4 regions of the Streptomyces anthophorae genome follow, and region 3 is predicted to be linked to each of the others. Evidence: riboswitches for the same ligand, from Rfam matches in the RefSeq annotation. Region 3 holds a riboswitch; each other region holds the start of a gene.
What was found. Region 3 has a riboswitch for cyclic di-AMP ahead of ACNYS0_RS19520 (M23 family metallopeptidase). Riboswitches for the same ligand answer to the same signal wherever they lie in the genome.
Positions count from the first base shown of each region.

Region 1 (3,959 bases), 2.6 Mb from region 3:
ACTTCTCGACGAAGGAGAAGCTCGTCGCGGCCGCGTTCGCGCACGCCTCCGAGAGCGACCTGGCCCATCTGCGCAAGCTGCTCGGCCGCCGCACGACCGCCCTGAAGCGGCTGCGCGCCGCGGTGCGCTGGTACGCGCCGACGGGGCAGGCCAAGGGGTGGCGGCTGTGGATCGAGGGCTGGGCGGCGGCGCTGCGCGAGCCCGCACTGCGGGAGGTCACGCGGGACCTCGACCGGCAGTGGAAGGCGGCGCTCGCGGAGGTGGTGGCCGAGGGCGTGGCGGCGGGCGAGTTCGCCTGCGCGGACCCGATGGGGGCGGCGCTGCGGATCACGGCCCTGCTCGACGGGCTCGCCGTGCAGGTGACCGCGTACGAGGGCAGGTCGGCCGCGGTGTCGCGGGCCCGCATGCAGGAGTGGGTGGACGAGGCGCTCGCCCGCGAACTGGGGCTCGAGCGCGCGGAGTTGACGGGGGCGGGGCGCTGACGGAAACCCGTCAGCGCCGCCGTACCGCCGAGGTCAGTGCGTCAGGACGCCGCCTCCAGGTGCGCCTTCACCGCGTGCGGGTCCACGAAGCCCTTGGCCTGCACCCGGTCGCCGGAGGACTCGCCGCGCAGCCGGCGCCCGATCCACGGCACCAGGAACTCCCGCGCCCAGTGGATGTCGTCGCGCCGCACCTCGAACGTGCCGCGCGGCGGCAGCAGCGGCCACGCCTGCTCGGGGTCGGCCGGCACCTCGACGCCGAGCGCCTGGGCGGCGCGCAGCGCCACCCGGGTGTGCCCCTCGGGCGACAGGTGGAGGCGGTCGTCGTCCCAGGCCCTGCGGTCCTGGACGGACTTCAGCGACCACAGGTCGAGCACCGGGCAGCCGTACCGGTCGGCGATGGCCCGCACATGCATGTTGTACGTGGCGATCTTGCCGCGCAGGTGCTTGAGCACGGCCACGTCACGGGTGTCGAACCCGGTGGCCACCATGACGGTGCCCGCCGCGTCGGCGAGCCTGGCGACGGCCTTCTCGAAGCGTTCGGCCACGTCGTCCGGGTCGGTGCCGGGGCGGATGATGTCGTTGCCACCGGCGACCAGGGTCACCAGGTCGGGGGCGAGCTCGATCGCCTTGGGGACCTGGTCCGCGACGATCTGGTCGATGAGCTTGCCGCGCACCGCCAGGTTCGCGTACTTGAAGGTGTCCTCGGGGACACGGTCGTCCAGGAGGACGGCGAGCCGGTCGGCCCAGCCGGCGAACTTTCCGTCGGGGCCGGGGTCGCCGACCCCTTCGGTGAAACTGTCGCCCACGGCCGCGTAGGACCGGATCGTGCCGTTGAGTGAGTCCGTGAGTGCTCTCGATTCGTTTGCCACGACCACACATCTTTCACCCTCGGATGTGACCTACGCGACCGTAGCCAGGGGTTGACGCGTGGTGAGATAGCCCACTCGCCACCTGGGGAATAAGTGCGCGAACGCACTTCGGCGCCCGGGGAAGATCCCCGGGCGCCGAAGAGAGCGGGTCGTCGCGTCCGCTACGAACGGTCTCAGGCGTCCACGCCGTGCTCGCTCAGGTAGGCGATCGGGTCGATGTCCGAGCCGTAGTCCGCGGTGGTGCGGATCTCGAAGTGCAGGTGCGGTCCGGTGACGTTGCCCGTCGCGCCGGACTTGGCGATCTCCTGGCCGGCCGTCACGGTGTCGCCCTGGGCGACACCGATCGAGGACAGGTGGCCGTACTGGGAGAAGTGGCCGTCGGCGTGCTCGATGACGACCTCGTTGCCGTAGGCGCCGCCCGAGCCGGTCGACACGACGGTGCCGTCGGCGATCGACTTCACGGAGGTGCCGGTCGGGATCGAGTAGTCGGCGCCGGTGTGGCTGCCGCTGGACCACATGGAGCCGGAGTTGCCGTAGCCGTGCCCCTTGGCGCCGTCGACCGGCGCCACGTAGTCGCCGGAGGCGGTGGTCTTGGCGCTCGTCTGCGTGGCGGTGGCCTCGCCCGCGGAGCCGCCCTGGGCCGCGCCGCCGAGGTTCAGCTCGACGCCGATCTTGAGGTGGTCGGCGTTGGGGCCGACGGCGTCCTTGTTGTCCTCGTACAGCTTCTTCCAGCCGCCGTCGACGTCCTGCGCCTTGGCGATCTTCGAGAGCGTGTCACCGGCCTTGACGGTGTACGTCGTGGCGTCGGCGGCAGGGCCGGACGTCGCGGCCTGCGCGCCGGTGGCGCCCATCAGCGGCAGCGCCACGGCGACTCCACCGGCGGAGGCGACGGCGGCGACACGGGCGATGCGGCGGGAGGTCGAAAGGCGGTGCTTTCCCTTTGCGGGCATGCTGAATTTCCTCTCCGTCGCCTACGAGGTGAGCTGTCGGGTTCGGGCTGGAGATGCCCGGCCGCACCCGGAGTACGGGCACGGCTTCACCCCAAGCCGCTTCGGGAAATCCCCCTACGCGGCGTCTTGCGTGTGGGTCCCCCGCTCCTGCCGTGACGGGTAGTCGAAAGGAATCCGGGCGGCGGCAGGACTAGGCGTTCCGACCGGATTGATTGGTGACCGTAGGCGAACCGCAATGGTGGCGACAACTGCCGAATTCTCCTGCGGCGGCAATTCCTTGGGTTTCACAGGCCGCCCTGCGTAACCCTGCGTCGACATTCCCCGCTTTACCAACGCCATACCTTCGGGGATTACTGGGGAGGCAATCGGGGCCGCCCGCCACACAGCGTCACGAACATGAGGCCGGTCACGCACACGCCTACAAGCCCCTTCGATTCATGCACAGTTGGCACAGAACGGAGTGAATCGGACAGATGGTTGCCTGTGGAACCGATGTCGTATCGTCAGGAGCGCGCCCGCCGGCGACCCAACGCCGGTGCACCGATTGGGAGGAGCCCCTGTGACGCAGCACGCACCGTCCACCGAGCCCGAGCTGACCGGAGTGCGCAACTTCCGAGACGTGGGCGGCCTGCCCACCGTGGACGGCCGGCGCGTGCGCCAGGGCGTGCTGTTCCGCAGCGGTCACCTGGCCCACGCCACGGCCGAGGACTCGGCCTTCCTCTCCTCCCTCGGCCTGCACACGGTCTTCGACTTCCGCAACGCCGCGGACCAGCGGCTGGAGGGCGCGGACGTCGAGCTGCCCGGCGTGCGCAATCTGAACCTGCCGCTCAACGACCCGGCCGACGGCGCCGAATTCTGGGCCATGGTCCGCGACGGCGACATCGAGCAGCTGCGCCAGATCCTCTCCGAGGGCCGCGCGGCGAACCGCCTCGTCGAGTCCTACCGGACCATGATCAAGGAGCGCACCGCCGAGCACAGCCGCGTGCTGCACTCCCTCGCCGAGGACAGCCTCCCCGCGCTGATGCACTGCGCGGCCGGCAAGGACCGCGCGGGCCTGTCGATCGCGGTGACGCTGCTCGCGGTGGGCGTGGAGCGCGAGGCCATCGAGGCGGACTACCTCAAGTCGAACGAGAAGCACCGCCGCTACAACGTGCGCCGCACCGCCACCGCGAAGGACGCCTACTCCCCCGAGGTCATGGAGCTGCTCAGCCCGCTCTTCGACGCCCGCATCGAGTACCTGAACGCCGGCCTCGAGACCATCGACGAGGAGTGGGGCAGCACGGACCGCTACCTCGAAGAGGGCCTGAAGGTCTCCGCCGCCACGCGCGAGCGGCTGCGCGAGCGCCTGCTCGACTGACCGGCGGGCAGGGCAGCGGACCGACGGCCGACGCTCACCCCCGCCCGTCGCGCAGTGCCGCGCGGGCGGGGAGGGTCACGGCGAGCAGGCCGAGGCACACCGCGCCCCCGGCGAACGTGCCGTACAGCAGCGGCGGTATGTACGGGGACTCCCCCGTCATGCCGCGCATCATCGGGGTCAGCGTGATCATCGCGATGGTCGTGCCCAGCGCCACCCCCGCCGCCGACACCAGCAGGCTCTCCCAGCGCAGCATCCGCAGCACCTGGCGGCGCGTGGAGCCGACGAGGCGGAGCACGGTCAG
Region 1 covers NZ_JBLWQQ010000001.1:1,771,416-1,775,374, forward strand. Annotated here, with positions in the region: gene ACNYS0_RS08030 (TetR/AcrR family transcriptional regulator) at 1-482, shown strand, start outside; gene ACNYS0_RS08035 (SGNH/GDSL hydrolase family protein) at 524-1,306, opposite strand; gene ACNYS0_RS08040 (M23 family metallopeptidase) at 1,525-2,301, opposite strand; cyclic di-AMP (ydaO/yuaA leader) riboswitch at 2,305-2,492, opposite strand; gene ACNYS0_RS08045 (tyrosine-protein phosphatase) at 2,861-3,658, shown strand; gene ACNYS0_RS08050 (FtsX-like permease family protein) at 3,693-3,959, opposite strand, start outside.
Region 1: linked by a shared signal. The riboswitch ahead of ACNYS0_RS08040 (M23 family metallopeptidase) and the one ahead of ACNYS0_RS19520 (M23 family metallopeptidase) in region 3 are both predicted to bind cyclic di-AMP.

Region 2 (3,959 bases), 1.7 Mb from region 3:
GGCCCCGGAGCGCGGCGCGCTGCCCAACGGCCTGACGGTGCTGCGCTGCCACCGGCCCGGCCAGCAGGTCATCGCCGTCGAGGTGCACCTGGACGCGCCGCTGGACGCCGAACCGAAGGGGCTCGACGGCGTCTCGACCATCATGGCGCGGGCCTTCAACGAGGGCACCGACAAGCACTCCGCCGAGGAGTTCGCCGCCGAGCTGGAGCGCTGCGGCGCCACGATGGACGCGCACGCCGACCACCCCGGTGTCCGTGCCTCCCTCGAAGTGCCGGCCTCGCGCCTCTCCAAGGGCCTCGCCCTCCTGGCCGACGCCCTGCGCGCCCCCGCCTTCGACGACAGCGAGATCGAGCGCCTCGTCCGCAACCGCCTGGACGAGATCCCGCACGAGAGCGCCAACCCGGCCCGGCGCGCCGCCAAGGAGCTCTCCAAGCAGCTCTTCCCGGCCGACGCGCGCGTGTCGCGCCCGCGCCAGGGCACCGAGGAGACCGTCTCGGCCATCGACGCGGCGGCCGTGCGCGCCTTCTACGACCGCCACGTGCGCCCCGCCACCGCCACGGCCGTCGTCGTGGGCGACCTGACGGGCATCGACCTCGACGCGCTCCTCGCCGACACGCTCGGTGCCTGGACGGGCGACACCGCCGAGCCGCGCCCCGTGCCGCCGGTCGTCGCCGACGACACCGGCCGTGTGGTCATCGTGGACCGCCCGGGAGCCGTGCAGACGCAGTTGCTGATCGGCCGGATCGGACCGGACAAGCACGACCGTGTGTGGCCTGCTCAGGTCCTCGGCACGTACTGCCTGGGCGGCACCCTCACCTCGCGCCTGGACCGCGTCCTGCGCGAGGAGAAGGGCTACACCTACGGGGTGCGTTCCTTCGCCCAGGTGCTGCGCTCCGCGCCCGACGGCAGCGGTGCGGCGATGCTCGCCATCAGCGGCTCGGTGGACACGCCGAACACCGGTCCCGCGCTCGACGACCTGTGGAAGGTGCTGCGCACGCTGGCGGCCGGAGGACTGACGGACGCCGAACGGGACACCGCCGTACAGAACTTGGTGGGCGTGGCCCCGCTGAAGTTCGAGACCGCGGCGGCCGTCGCGAGCACCCTCGCCGACCAGGTCGAGCAGCATCTGCCGGACGACTTCCAGGCGCAGGTGTACCGCCAGCTGGCCGCCACGGGCACCGTGGAGGCCACCGCCGCGGTCGTGAGCGCGTTCCCCGCGGACCGTCTGGTGACGATCCTGGTGGGCGACGCCGCGCAGATCGAGGAGCCGGTCAAGGCGCTCGGCATCGGCGAAGTCACGGTGGTCGCGGGCTGAGTCCGCTTCCCGAGGAACACTCACGAAGCCCCGGCGCCGGTATCGGCGGCCGGGGCTTCGTGGCGTCCGTCACGATCATCTTCAATCACTACACGATCACAAATGTCCGAATTGATGTAGAGGTTGCCTCTCTGCCCTGTGGCGTGCACTACAAAAGCGGGGTTCTGTTTGTCGATCCAAAGACGCCCCGCTTAGCGTTCCCTCCGGCTGTCCGCCAGACGTACGTCGCGCCCGCGACACCGGACAGTCATCGCCGAGTCCCCGTGGTGCGAGCCAGGGGAGCCGGGGACCCACCGAAGTCCCTGGGGTGAATCGGGCGCTCTTCCCGCGAGGGGAGGGGGCCTGTAGGAGACCTTCCTGCTCCGAACCCGTCAGCTAACCCGGTAGGCGAGAAGGAAGGAAAGGACCAGCCACTTCATGGGGTTCACCCGTGCCACCGGGAAGCACCGCCGTCCCAGCCGCCTGACGCGTACCACCGCTCAGGTCGCGGGCGTCGCCGCCATCACCACGACGGGCGTGGTGGGCGGTCTCGCCGCCCCCGCCCTCGCCGCCGACACCGCGACAGCCCCGCACGACGGCCTCACGCAGGCCGTCGCCATCGGCGACTCCCTGGCCGAGCAGATCGACGCGCAGGCCACCGCGCAGCAGAAGGCCGCCGCCAAGGCGAAGGCCGAGGCCGAGGCCAAGAAGAAGGCCGAGGAGGCCAAGCGCAAGGCCGAGGCGGAGGCCAAGAAGCGTGCCGCGGAGAAGGCCGAGAAGGAGCGCGAGGCCAAGGAGCGCGCCGCCCGTGAGGCCGAGCGCAAGCGCCTGAACAGCTTCGTGTCGCCGATCGCCGGCTCGTACGTCTCCACCGCCTACCAGGCCGGCAGTGGCCTGTGGTCCTCCGGCAGCCACACCGGCATCGACTTCCACGCCTCCAGCGGCACTTCGGTGCACGCGGTCGGCATGGGAACCGTCGTCGAGGCCGGCTGGGGCGGGGCGTACGGCAACAACGTCGTGATCAAGATGAAGGACGGCACGTACACCCAGTACGGTCACATGTCCTCCATCGGCGTCTCCGTCGGCCAGGACGTCACCCCCGGCCAGCAGATCGGCCTCTCCGGGGCCACCGGCAACACCACGGGCCCGCACCTCCACTTCGAGGCCCGCACCGGCCCCGACTACGGCTCGGACATCGACCCCGTCGCGTACCTGCGCCAGCACGGTGTGAACGTCTGATCCGTCGCCACACTCCACGAAAGCCCCGGCTCGCCGAGCCGGGGCTTTCGCGTGCGCGGGTCCGCACTGTCCAAAAAATATCCCCGGATTCACTTCCCGCGTCGGAAATTCAACTCCGGTGGAATAGAGTCTTCGGGTAAACGTTCCGGCCGCGCGTCATTCGTGCTTGACCGGGCGTCAATCGACCGCGTAACGCGGGCGTTGAGGCGGAGGTCGAGTCATGCGCATTCCCGCGCAGTCGGTATGCACAGCGATCCGCGACGACATCGTCGCCGGCGTCTACGAGCGCGGCGGCAGGCTCACCGAGGAACTGCTCGCGCGTCGCTACGGGGTCTCGCGCGTGCCCGTCAGGGAGGCGCTGCGCACCCTGGAGGCGGAGGGGTTCGTCGTCACGCGCAGGCACGCGGGCGCGTGCGTGGCCGAACCCACCGAGCGGGAGGCGGCCGACCTCCTGGAGATCCGCATGCTGCTCGAACCCATGGGGGCCGCCCGCGCCGCGCAGCGCCGCACCGAGGCCCACCTCAAGGTCCTGCGTGGCCTGGTCAGGCTGGGCCAGGAGCGCTCCAGGCAGGGGCAGAGCGAGGATCTGCGCTCCCTCGGCAACTGGTTCCACGAGACGCTCGTGCAGGCCTCCGGCAGCCCAGGGCTGATCACCCTGCTCACCCAGCTCCGCCACAAGATCGCCTGGATGTACGCCGTGGAGAGCCCCGCCCGGCCGGCCGAGTCCTGGGCCGAGCACGGCGCCATCGTCGATGCCGTGGCGCGCGGCGACGCGGAGCGTGCGCGCGCCCTGGCCGCCCTGCACGCGGAGCGCGCGACGGCGGCCCACAGGCTGCGCGTCCCCCGCGCGGGCGAGCGTGTGAGGACTTCGCAACATGCAGTCAACACGGTGGGGCGTCAGGTTTAACAACACCGCCGTATACAAAGAAGTGCGCTATTCGAAGAATGGGTTGAACGAGGTGCGGCGCAATTTCCGCTGCCTATTTCTGCCCGCTCCAGCCTGTTCTTCGTCGCCCCATTCGCGCCGCGATTCAGCGCCGCAATGGTGAACGAAAAAGCCGCGCGCCCCGAAGAGGGGCACGCGGCTCAGACGTACTGCTTTTCGTCTTTGTCTCAGACGGTCTCGGGAAGCTCCTCGAGCCCCTCGGCGACCAGCTTCGCCAGACGGTCGAGCGCGGCGTCCGCACCTTCGGCGTCGGAGGCCAGCACGATCTCCTCGCCGCCCTGCGCGCCCAGGCCGAGCACGGCCAGCATGGAGGCGGCGTTGACGGGGTTGCCGTCGGCCTTGGCGATCGTCACGGGAACGCCGGCCGCCGTGGCAGCGCGGACGAAGATGGAAGCGGGGCGGGCGTGGAGGCCCTCGGCCCAGCCGACGTTGACGCGGCGCTCAGCCATGTGATGCTGCCCTTCAGGTGTCTCACGGTTG
Region 2 covers NZ_JBLWQQ010000001.1:2,643,116-2,647,074, reverse strand. Annotated here, with positions in the region: gene ACNYS0_RS11795 (M16 family metallopeptidase) at 1-1,315, shown strand, start outside; cyclic di-AMP (ydaO/yuaA leader) riboswitch at 1,557-1,719, shown strand; gene ACNYS0_RS11790 (M23 family metallopeptidase) at 1,733-2,533, shown strand; gene ACNYS0_RS11785 (GntR family transcriptional regulator) at 2,754-3,440, shown strand; gene ACNYS0_RS11780 (HPr family phosphocarrier protein) at 3,647-3,928, opposite strand.
Region 2: linked by a shared signal. The riboswitch ahead of ACNYS0_RS11790 (M23 family metallopeptidase) and the one ahead of ACNYS0_RS19520 (M23 family metallopeptidase) in region 3 are both predicted to bind cyclic di-AMP.

Region 3 (3,959 bases):
CGTAGTGCGTGTAGTACAGGTCGATGTGGTCCGTGCCCAGGCGCTTCAGGGAGGCGTCGGCCGCGGCCTTGATGTTGGCGGCGGACAGGCCCTGGAACTCGGGGTGCTGGCTGCCCTTGGTGGCGATGACGACGTCGTCGCGGCGCCCGCGCGAGGCGAGCCACTTGCCGATGACGGTCTCCGACTCACCGCCCCGGTTGCCGTCCACCCAGGCCGAGTACACATCGGCGGTGTCGATGAAGTTGCCGCCCGCGGCGACGTACGCGTCGAGCACCTCGAAGGACGTGGCCTCGTCGGCGGTCCAGCCGAACACGTTGCCGCCCAGGGAGAGCGGGAAGACCTCGAGGTCGGAGGTGCCGAGCTTGCGCAGCGAGGGAGAGGAGGAAGTCATGCTCCGTCTCAACGCCCGCACGGAATACGGTATTCCACGATCCCGCCGGAAATTGCCCCAAGAACGGGCAAACCGGCGGTCCTGGCGTCGGGGGGTCAGCGCCAGGACCGCCGGGGTTCACGCGTTCTCAGGGGGTGAGGCCCTTGTCGCGCAGCCAGGTCGCCGGGTCGACACCGGTGGACTGCCCGTCGGGGTGGACCTCCAGGTGGAGGTGCGGCCCGGTGACATTGCCCGTGGCGCCCACGCGGCCGATGACATCGCCGGTGGAGACCTTCTGGCCCGCGCTGACATTGAGCGAGGACTGGTGGCAGAACCACAGTTCGGTGCCGTCGTCGAGCGTGAGCACCGTGCGGTAGCCGTACGCGCCCGCCCAGCCGGCCTCCGTGACCGTGCCGCCGTGGATGGCGCGGATCGGCGTGCCGGTGGAGGCGGCGAAGTCGAGGCCCGTGTGGTACCCGGAGGACCACATGGAGCCGGGCTGACCGAAGGTGCCGGAGAGCGTGTACGAGGCGACCGGGAGCTTGAAGCTGGCGGCCAGCTTGCGCAGGCGCTCGGCCTCGGCCTTGCGGCGGGCCTCCTCCTCGGCCTTCTTCTGCGCGGCGATCTCCTTGGCCTTGGCCGCGTCCTGCTTGGCGGCGGCCTCCTCGGCCGCCTGCTTGGCGGCGGCTTCTTCGGCGGCCTGCTTCGCGGAGGCGTCGGCCGCGTCCTGCTGCGTCTCGGCCTGCTGCATGATGCGGGCCCGCAGCGCCTCGCCGGCGCCGGTCCGTCCTTCGGCGGCCTCGGCCTGGGTGATTCCGGCGCCGCTCAGCGGGGAGGCCGCGGCGCCGGAGTCGGAACCGGAGTCCGAACCGTCGGATATCAGCGAGCCCACGCCCGGCAGCGACTTGGCCTCGGGCAGCGAGTCCTTGACCGCGGAGAGGTCGGGCATCGAGATGTGGACCGGCGGCTTGCCGCCCTGTGCGGTGGCGATGCCGCCCGCACCGACGGCGGCGACCACGCCGACGCCGAGAACAGTGGAGCTGCGGGCGAATCCACCACGGCGGCGGGCTACGCGATGCCTGCCGCGGACGGGAGCGAGGGACTCCTCGGTGGGATTCCACTCCTCCCAGGTCTCCTGCTCGACGCCGAAGTCGTCTTCGGGGCCGTAGAAGAAGTCGGGGGCAGGCCGGTTCGACGCCACGGGGGCGCTCTCCTTTCCTTCCTTCTCGCCTACCGGGTTAGCTGACGGGTTCGGAGCAGGAAGGTCTCCTACGAACACCAAAGGTGTCCGATTCACCCCAAGTTGGTGGTTCCCCGGCTCCCTTGCGGGATTAGGCGTGTGCGCACGGAGCCATCTCTTGTGACGGCTGGGACGACCGCGCTGCGTTATCGAACGTTAATAGACAGCAGACAGTAATTCCAAGCGCTTCCCACTGATCGTTCACGACTCTGGCCAGGACTTTTCGTGACACCGGCGGGCGAATCAGGGCGAGTTGGCGTCACACCGTCCCCACATTCAACGAACTCAACCTTCTGACGGTACGTCAATTGTTATGCGGAGCGACGCCGTTCGACTACGGTCGGCTACCTCGGGTAACAAACGATCAAGGACCTCAGGTCCGCCGCACGGCGAGCAGCGCCATGTCGTCCGTCGTCCCGTTGCCGGTGTGCGCGCGCACCTCGGCGGCGAGGGCCGCGAGCAGTTCCTCGGGCCCCGGGAAGAGGCGGCCGGACAGCCGCGCCGCCGGATCGTAGAACCGGCCGCTCGCGTCGCGCGCCTCGGAGAGCCCGTCGGTGTAGAGCAGCAGCGTGGCCGCGGACGGGAACGCCGTCTCGACGGCCCGGTCGGGCCAGCTGCCGAGTTCGCTCATGCCGAGCGGCAGCGCCGCCTGGCACGGGCTCACCTCGCGCACGGCGCCGTCGCCGAGCAGCATCAGCGGGCTGGGGTGGCCGCGGTTGAGGACGCGGACGAGCTCGACGCCGTGCGGGATCTCGACGAGCACCGCGGTGGTGAAGCCCTCGAAGTCGTCGATGCCGCGGCGCCGGCCGCCCTCACGGGCCAGGGCCCGCTCCAGGCGCTGGGCGACCGCCTCCAGGGAGCCCTCCTGCTCGGCGGCCTCCCGGAACGCCCCGATGACGACGGCGACCGCCGCGACCGCGCCGAGCCCCTTGCCGCGCACGTCACCGACGATGATCCGGATGCCGTGCGGGGTGTCCTGCACCGCGTACAGGTCACCGCCGATGAACGCGTCGGCCTGCGCCGCCTCGTAGCGCGCCGCGATGGTGAGGCCGCCGAGCCGCCGGGCCGGCTCGGGCAGCACCGCCAGCTGCGCGGCCTGGGCGATCTCGCGGGCGGAGGCCAGCTGCTCGTAGCTGCGGTACACGATCCGGTTGAGCACACAGGCCAGCAGGCAGACCGTGGCCACGGTGACTATCTCGGTGACGAACACGGAGTCGAGGTGGTCCGTGAAGCGCAGGTGCACCGCGACGATCGCGCCGATCGACACCGCGCCGACCAGGGCCGTCGCGCCGAGCGAGAAGAACGGGGCGGCCACCAGCGGCGCCGCGCTGAACAGAGGGGCGCCGGGGAAGCCGCTGGGGGTGACGTACTCGTAGACCGCGCCGCCGAGGACGAGAAACAGGGGCAGCAGTCGCAGGAAGAGGCGGGTGCCCACGGTGTCGGAGCCGTGCCTCCTCCGTCTCCCGCCGGTGCCTCCTGTTCGCTGCCCCACCACTCGTCTCCTGCCGCTCCCTGCCAGCTTCCGGCGTCTCACCAAGAGTTCCTGCACGGGGGCGCGGAGGCGAGCAGGGGTGGGCCGTACGGGTGGGGAACGTGACGGGCGCAACAGGGGCGACCGGGCGGAGACACAAAATGAACAGAGGCCGGAATCTCAATGAGATTCCGGCCTCTGTTCTTCAGTAGCGGGGACAGGATTTGAACCTGCGACCTCTGGGTTATGAGCCCAGCGAGCTACCGAGCTGCTCCACCCCGCGCCGTTGTGTTCACAACTCTACGCCATCAGGGGGAGTGAACGCGAATCGCTTCGCGTGACCGCTCACGCGGCGGCGTGCGTGAGCGTCTCCCACGCCACGAACAGGTCGTCCGTCCCCTCGGGGCGCTGCTTCTCGGTGAGCTTCTCGGTCTGCGGGAGGTCCATCTTCAGCCGCCCCTGAAGGTGCTGGAGACCCACCTCCGTGTCGGGCCCCATGTCCCGCTGCACCTTCCCGCCGCACAGCCAGGACGGGGCCTTGGCGCCCAACTGGTACTTGGAGTGCAGTTCGAGCGCGGCCGCGAGCCGGTCCTTCACCTCCCCGTACAGGTCGACGCCCTGGTGCCAGGCGGTCTCGGCCATGTGGGAGGTGGCGGCGAGCGAGTAGCTGGCGTGCTTGAAGTTGCGGCAGGTCTCCTGGGCGAGCCCGTCCTTGAAGGTCCTCTGCCCGAACCAGTACGTCCGCAGTTCCTTCGGGGAGTCGATGCCGCTGCCCTTCGGCTTCACCGGCAGCTTCCCGTCGGAGGACAGATAGAAGTACGCGGGGACGCGGGCCCTGAAGTGCCCGACGGCCTGGTCGAAGGCGTGCTGGTCGTTCA
Region 3 covers NZ_JBLWQQ010000001.1:4,345,425-4,349,383, forward strand. Annotated here, with positions in the region: gene ACNYS0_RS19515 (aldo/keto reductase) at 1-391, opposite strand, end outside; gene ACNYS0_RS19520 (M23 family metallopeptidase) at 519-1,571, opposite strand; cyclic di-AMP (ydaO/yuaA leader) riboswitch at 1,583-1,718, opposite strand; gene ACNYS0_RS19525 (PP2C family protein-serine/threonine phosphatase) at 1,984-3,102, opposite strand; tRNA gene ACNYS0_RS19530 (tRNA-Met) at 3,291-3,364, opposite strand; gene ACNYS0_RS19535 (alginate lyase family protein) at 3,427-3,959, opposite strand, start outside.

Region 4 (3,959 bases), 1.0 Mb from region 3:
AAGGGCGAGGCCGACCTCATCCACGACTTCGCCTTCCCCCTCCCCATCTACGCCATCTGCGACCTCCTCGGCGTCCCCCGCGAGGACCAGGAGGACTTCCGCGAGTGGGCGGGCATGATGATCCGCCACGGCGGCGGCCCGCGCGGCGGGGTGGGGCGGGCGGTGAAGCGGATCCGCGCGTACCTGGTGGAGCTGATCCACCGCAAGCGCGGCGACCTCACCGACGACCTGATCTCCGAACTGATCCGCGCCTCCGACCACGGCGAACACCTCACGGAGAACGAGGTGGCGGCCATGTGCTTCGTGCTGCTCTTCGCCGGCTTCGAGACGACCGTGAACCTGATCGGCAACGGCACGTACGCCCTGCTCACCCACCCCGACCAGAGGGAGCGGCTTCAGGAGTCGATCGCGGCGGGGGAGACGGGCCTGCTGGAGACCGGGATCGAGGAACTGCTGCGCTTCGACGGGCCGGTGGAGATGGCCACCTGGCGGTTCGCCCGGGAGCCGCTCACCATCGGCGGCCAGGAGATCGGCGCCGGAGACCCGGTCCTCGTCGTGCTCGCCGCCGCCGACCGCGACCCGGCGCGCTTCAGCGAGCCCGACACCCTCGACCTCTCCCGCCGCGACAACCAGCACCTCGGCTACGGGCACGGCATCCACTACTGCCTCGGCGCTCCGCTCGCCCGCCTGGAGGGACAGGCCGCCCTCGGCACGCTCCTGACCCGCCTTCCGGACCTGCGACTTGCGGTGGAACCGACCGATTTGCGGTGGCGCGGCGGGCTCATCATGCGCGGACTGCGCACGCTCCCGGTGGAGTTCACCCCGCGTCAGAATCCGGTCGGAACTGACGGCCCGTCAACAATGTGACTTTCACGTGATCTACGCTGCATCGACTTGTGACAGGCGTTCGAGTGCCGCTACGTTCACGGATCATCGCGACACATGCACAACTCGCACCACTTGCACCACCCGTCGCGCGTAGCAGCATCAGTCTCGCGAAAGGCAAACGCATGCTCTCCGGGAACGGTCGTCACCGTCGCCCCCGTCAGGCACCTGCTCTCGTCGTCGCCGCCGGAGTCACCGGCAGCGCCATCGCGATCCCGCTGTTCGCCGCGAGCGGCGCGAGTGCCGCGACCACGCAGGCGTGGGACAAGCTCGCCGAGTGCGAGAGCGGCGGCCAGTGGAGCCTGGACGCCGGTAACGGCTACTACGGCGGCCTCCAGTTCACGCAGGAGAGATGGGAGGAGTTCGGGGGGCTCGACTACGCCCCGCGCGCCGACCAGGCCAGCCGCTCGCAGCAGATAGCCGTCGCCGAGAAGGTTCTCGACGACAAGGGGCCGAGTGCCTGGCCGATGTGCTCGCTCACCTCGGACCTCACCAAGGAGGACGGATCGGCGGACGTCGACCCGGGCGTGTCCGCGTCGCCGTCGGCGCAGCCCTCCGGGTCGTCCGACACCGACGCCGACAGCGCGTCGGACGAGGACGCGGGCAAGGCGGGCTCCACGGATTCGACCGATCCGACCGCATCGGCCGATGCGGCCGATGGGGCTGATGCGGCCGATTCGGGAGACAAGGGTCACGACGAGGCCGACGACTCCCACGTGTCGGGGGATACCTCCGGTAGCAAGGCCGAGGACTCCCCGACCCCCTCAAGTGACAAGTCCCACGCGCCTTCTGACGACGCCCCCGCCGAGACGGCCTCGCCGTCCGCCCCGCCCTCCGGTGAGGCCTCGGGCGACGCCACGTCCGGCCGCCACCGCGGCGACCGCGCCGACGACGACGGTTCCGGCTCCCGTGGGGGAGAGGGACGGCACGCCTCGCGCGACGACAAGCGCGACGGAGGCACGTACGAGGTGCACGCCGGCGACAACCTCTGGGACATCGCGAAGGCCCAGGACGTGCACGGCGGCTGGGACGCGCTCTACGAGCGGAACAAGGAGACGGTCGGTACCGACCCAGACCTCATCCTTCCTGGTCAGAGCCTGGATCTTGGGGACGGATCGGACAAAAGGTAGCTGGGGTTCCGGCCGGTTGAGGGGGCTTTGTCCGGTGTCGATCGAGTGAGACATGGGTCTCAAAGCCCCTGATCGACTTTGAAATCGGGCGGATCGACCGCTTACGTTCGTGACCGCTCGCTTCAGCGGGCCCCGACGGATGTCACGCCGAATCCTGCCAACGTCCGTACGGGAACAGTCGTCGCGTAAGCGCCGTAGGCAGGAGCGGGGGACCCAGGTAAGCGCCCTTCCGGGAGACCGGACGGGCTTGGGGTTAAGCAGCGCACAAGGATGCGTCTGCCGGGCACTCACTGGCCCGAACCCGACAGCTCACCTCGCAGGCGTCGGTGAGGAGAGATCTCCATGCTGTTTTCCGGCAAGAACAAGCACCGCCGCCCGTCCAAGGCCGTCCGCGTCGCCACGCTCGGCGGCGTCGCCGCTGCCGCCGTCGCCGTGCCGCTGATGGGTGCGACCTCCGCCTCCGCCGCCACCACCTCCGAGTGGGACCAGGTCGCGCAGTGCGAGTCCGGTGGCAACTGGTCCACCAACACCGGCAACGGTTTCTACGGCGGTCTCCAGTTCTCGTCCTCCACCTGGTCCGCCTACGGCGGCGACCAGTACGCCTCCACCGCCGACCAGGCGTCCAAGGCGCAGCAGATAGCCGTCGGCGAGAAGGTTCTCGCCTCCCAGGGCAGCGGTGCCTGGCCGAACTGCGGCTCGGGCCTGTCCTCCACCCCGAACGAGGGTGGCGGCGACGACTCGTCCGCGCAGCAGGCTCCGAAGCAGGAGACCCAGCAGCGCGCCGACCGTTCCGAGCAGCGTCAGCAGCCGCAGCAGGAGGCCCCGAAGCAGGAGGCTCCCAAGCAGGCCGCCCCGAAGCAGGACACCGTCACCACCCCGACCGGCAAGAAGGTCGAGAAGGGCGACGGCGAGTACAAGGTCGAGTCCGGCGACACCCTCAGCAAGATCGCCGAGGCGCACGGCACGTCCTGGCAGCAGCTGTTCGAGAAGAACAAGGACATCGTCAAGGACGCCGACCTGATCTACCCGGGTCAGCAGCTGCACCTCAGCTAAGACGTCCGGTCCGCACAGGACCACCGGTCCGCACAGGGCCCCAGGCCCTCCCAGGCCATCAGGCACGGGCTCGGCATCGGCGGACGCCGAGCCCCGCCGCACCCCGTCCCCACGGGCCGCTCACTTCGGCGACCTCCGTCCCGCTCAGCCGGGCCGGGGGTCGCTGTTTTTGTTCCGTTAAGGAACATTTCGCTGTGGGCGTTGTCCACGAGACGGGCGTTCGGATGGCCGATGCCCGCGAGCCGGTTACGCTCAGGGGTGCGGGACCACGTATCCATGCAGCCGCCCGCATAGCCTGCGTCACATCCCAGAAGGAGATGCTCGTGCCGTCCATCGACGTCGTCGTAGCCCGGGAAATCCTGGACTCCCGAGGCAACCCCACGGTCGAGGTCGAGGTCGGCCTCGACGACGGGAGCACCGGCCGCGCGGCCGTCCCGTCGGGTGCCTCCACCGGTGCCTTCGAGGCCATCGAACTCCGCGACGGTGACCCGAACCGTTACCAGGGCAAGGGCGTCGAGAAGGCCGTCCTCGCCGTCATCGAGCAGATCGGCCCGGAGCTCGTCGGGTACGACGCCACCGAGCAGCGCCTGATCGACCAGGCGATGTTCGACCTGGACGCCACCGACAACAAGGGCTCGCTCGGCGCCAACGCCATCCTCGGCGTCTCGCTCGCCGTCGCGCACGCCGCTTCCGAGGCGTCCGACCTGCCGCTCTTCCGCTACCTCGGCGGTCCGAACGCGCACCTTCTCCCGGTGCCGATGATGAACATCCTGAACGGTGGGTCGCACGCCGACTCCAACGTCGACATCCAGGAGTTCATGATCGCCCCGATCGGCGCGGAGTCCTTCTCCGAGGCCCTGCGCTGGGGCGCCGAGGTCTACCACACGCTGA
Region 4 covers NZ_JBLWQQ010000001.1:5,342,863-5,346,821, forward strand. Annotated here, with positions in the region: gene ACNYS0_RS24405 (cytochrome P450 family protein) at 1-867, shown strand, start outside; gene ACNYS0_RS24410 (transglycosylase family protein) at 1,011-2,015, shown strand; cyclic di-AMP (ydaO/yuaA leader) riboswitch at 2,196-2,353, shown strand; gene ACNYS0_RS24415 (transglycosylase family protein) at 2,358-3,068, shown strand; gene eno (phosphopyruvate hydratase) at 3,392-3,959, shown strand, end outside.
Region 4: linked by a shared signal. The riboswitch ahead of ACNYS0_RS24415 (transglycosylase family protein) and the one ahead of ACNYS0_RS19520 (M23 family metallopeptidase) in region 3 are both predicted to bind cyclic di-AMP.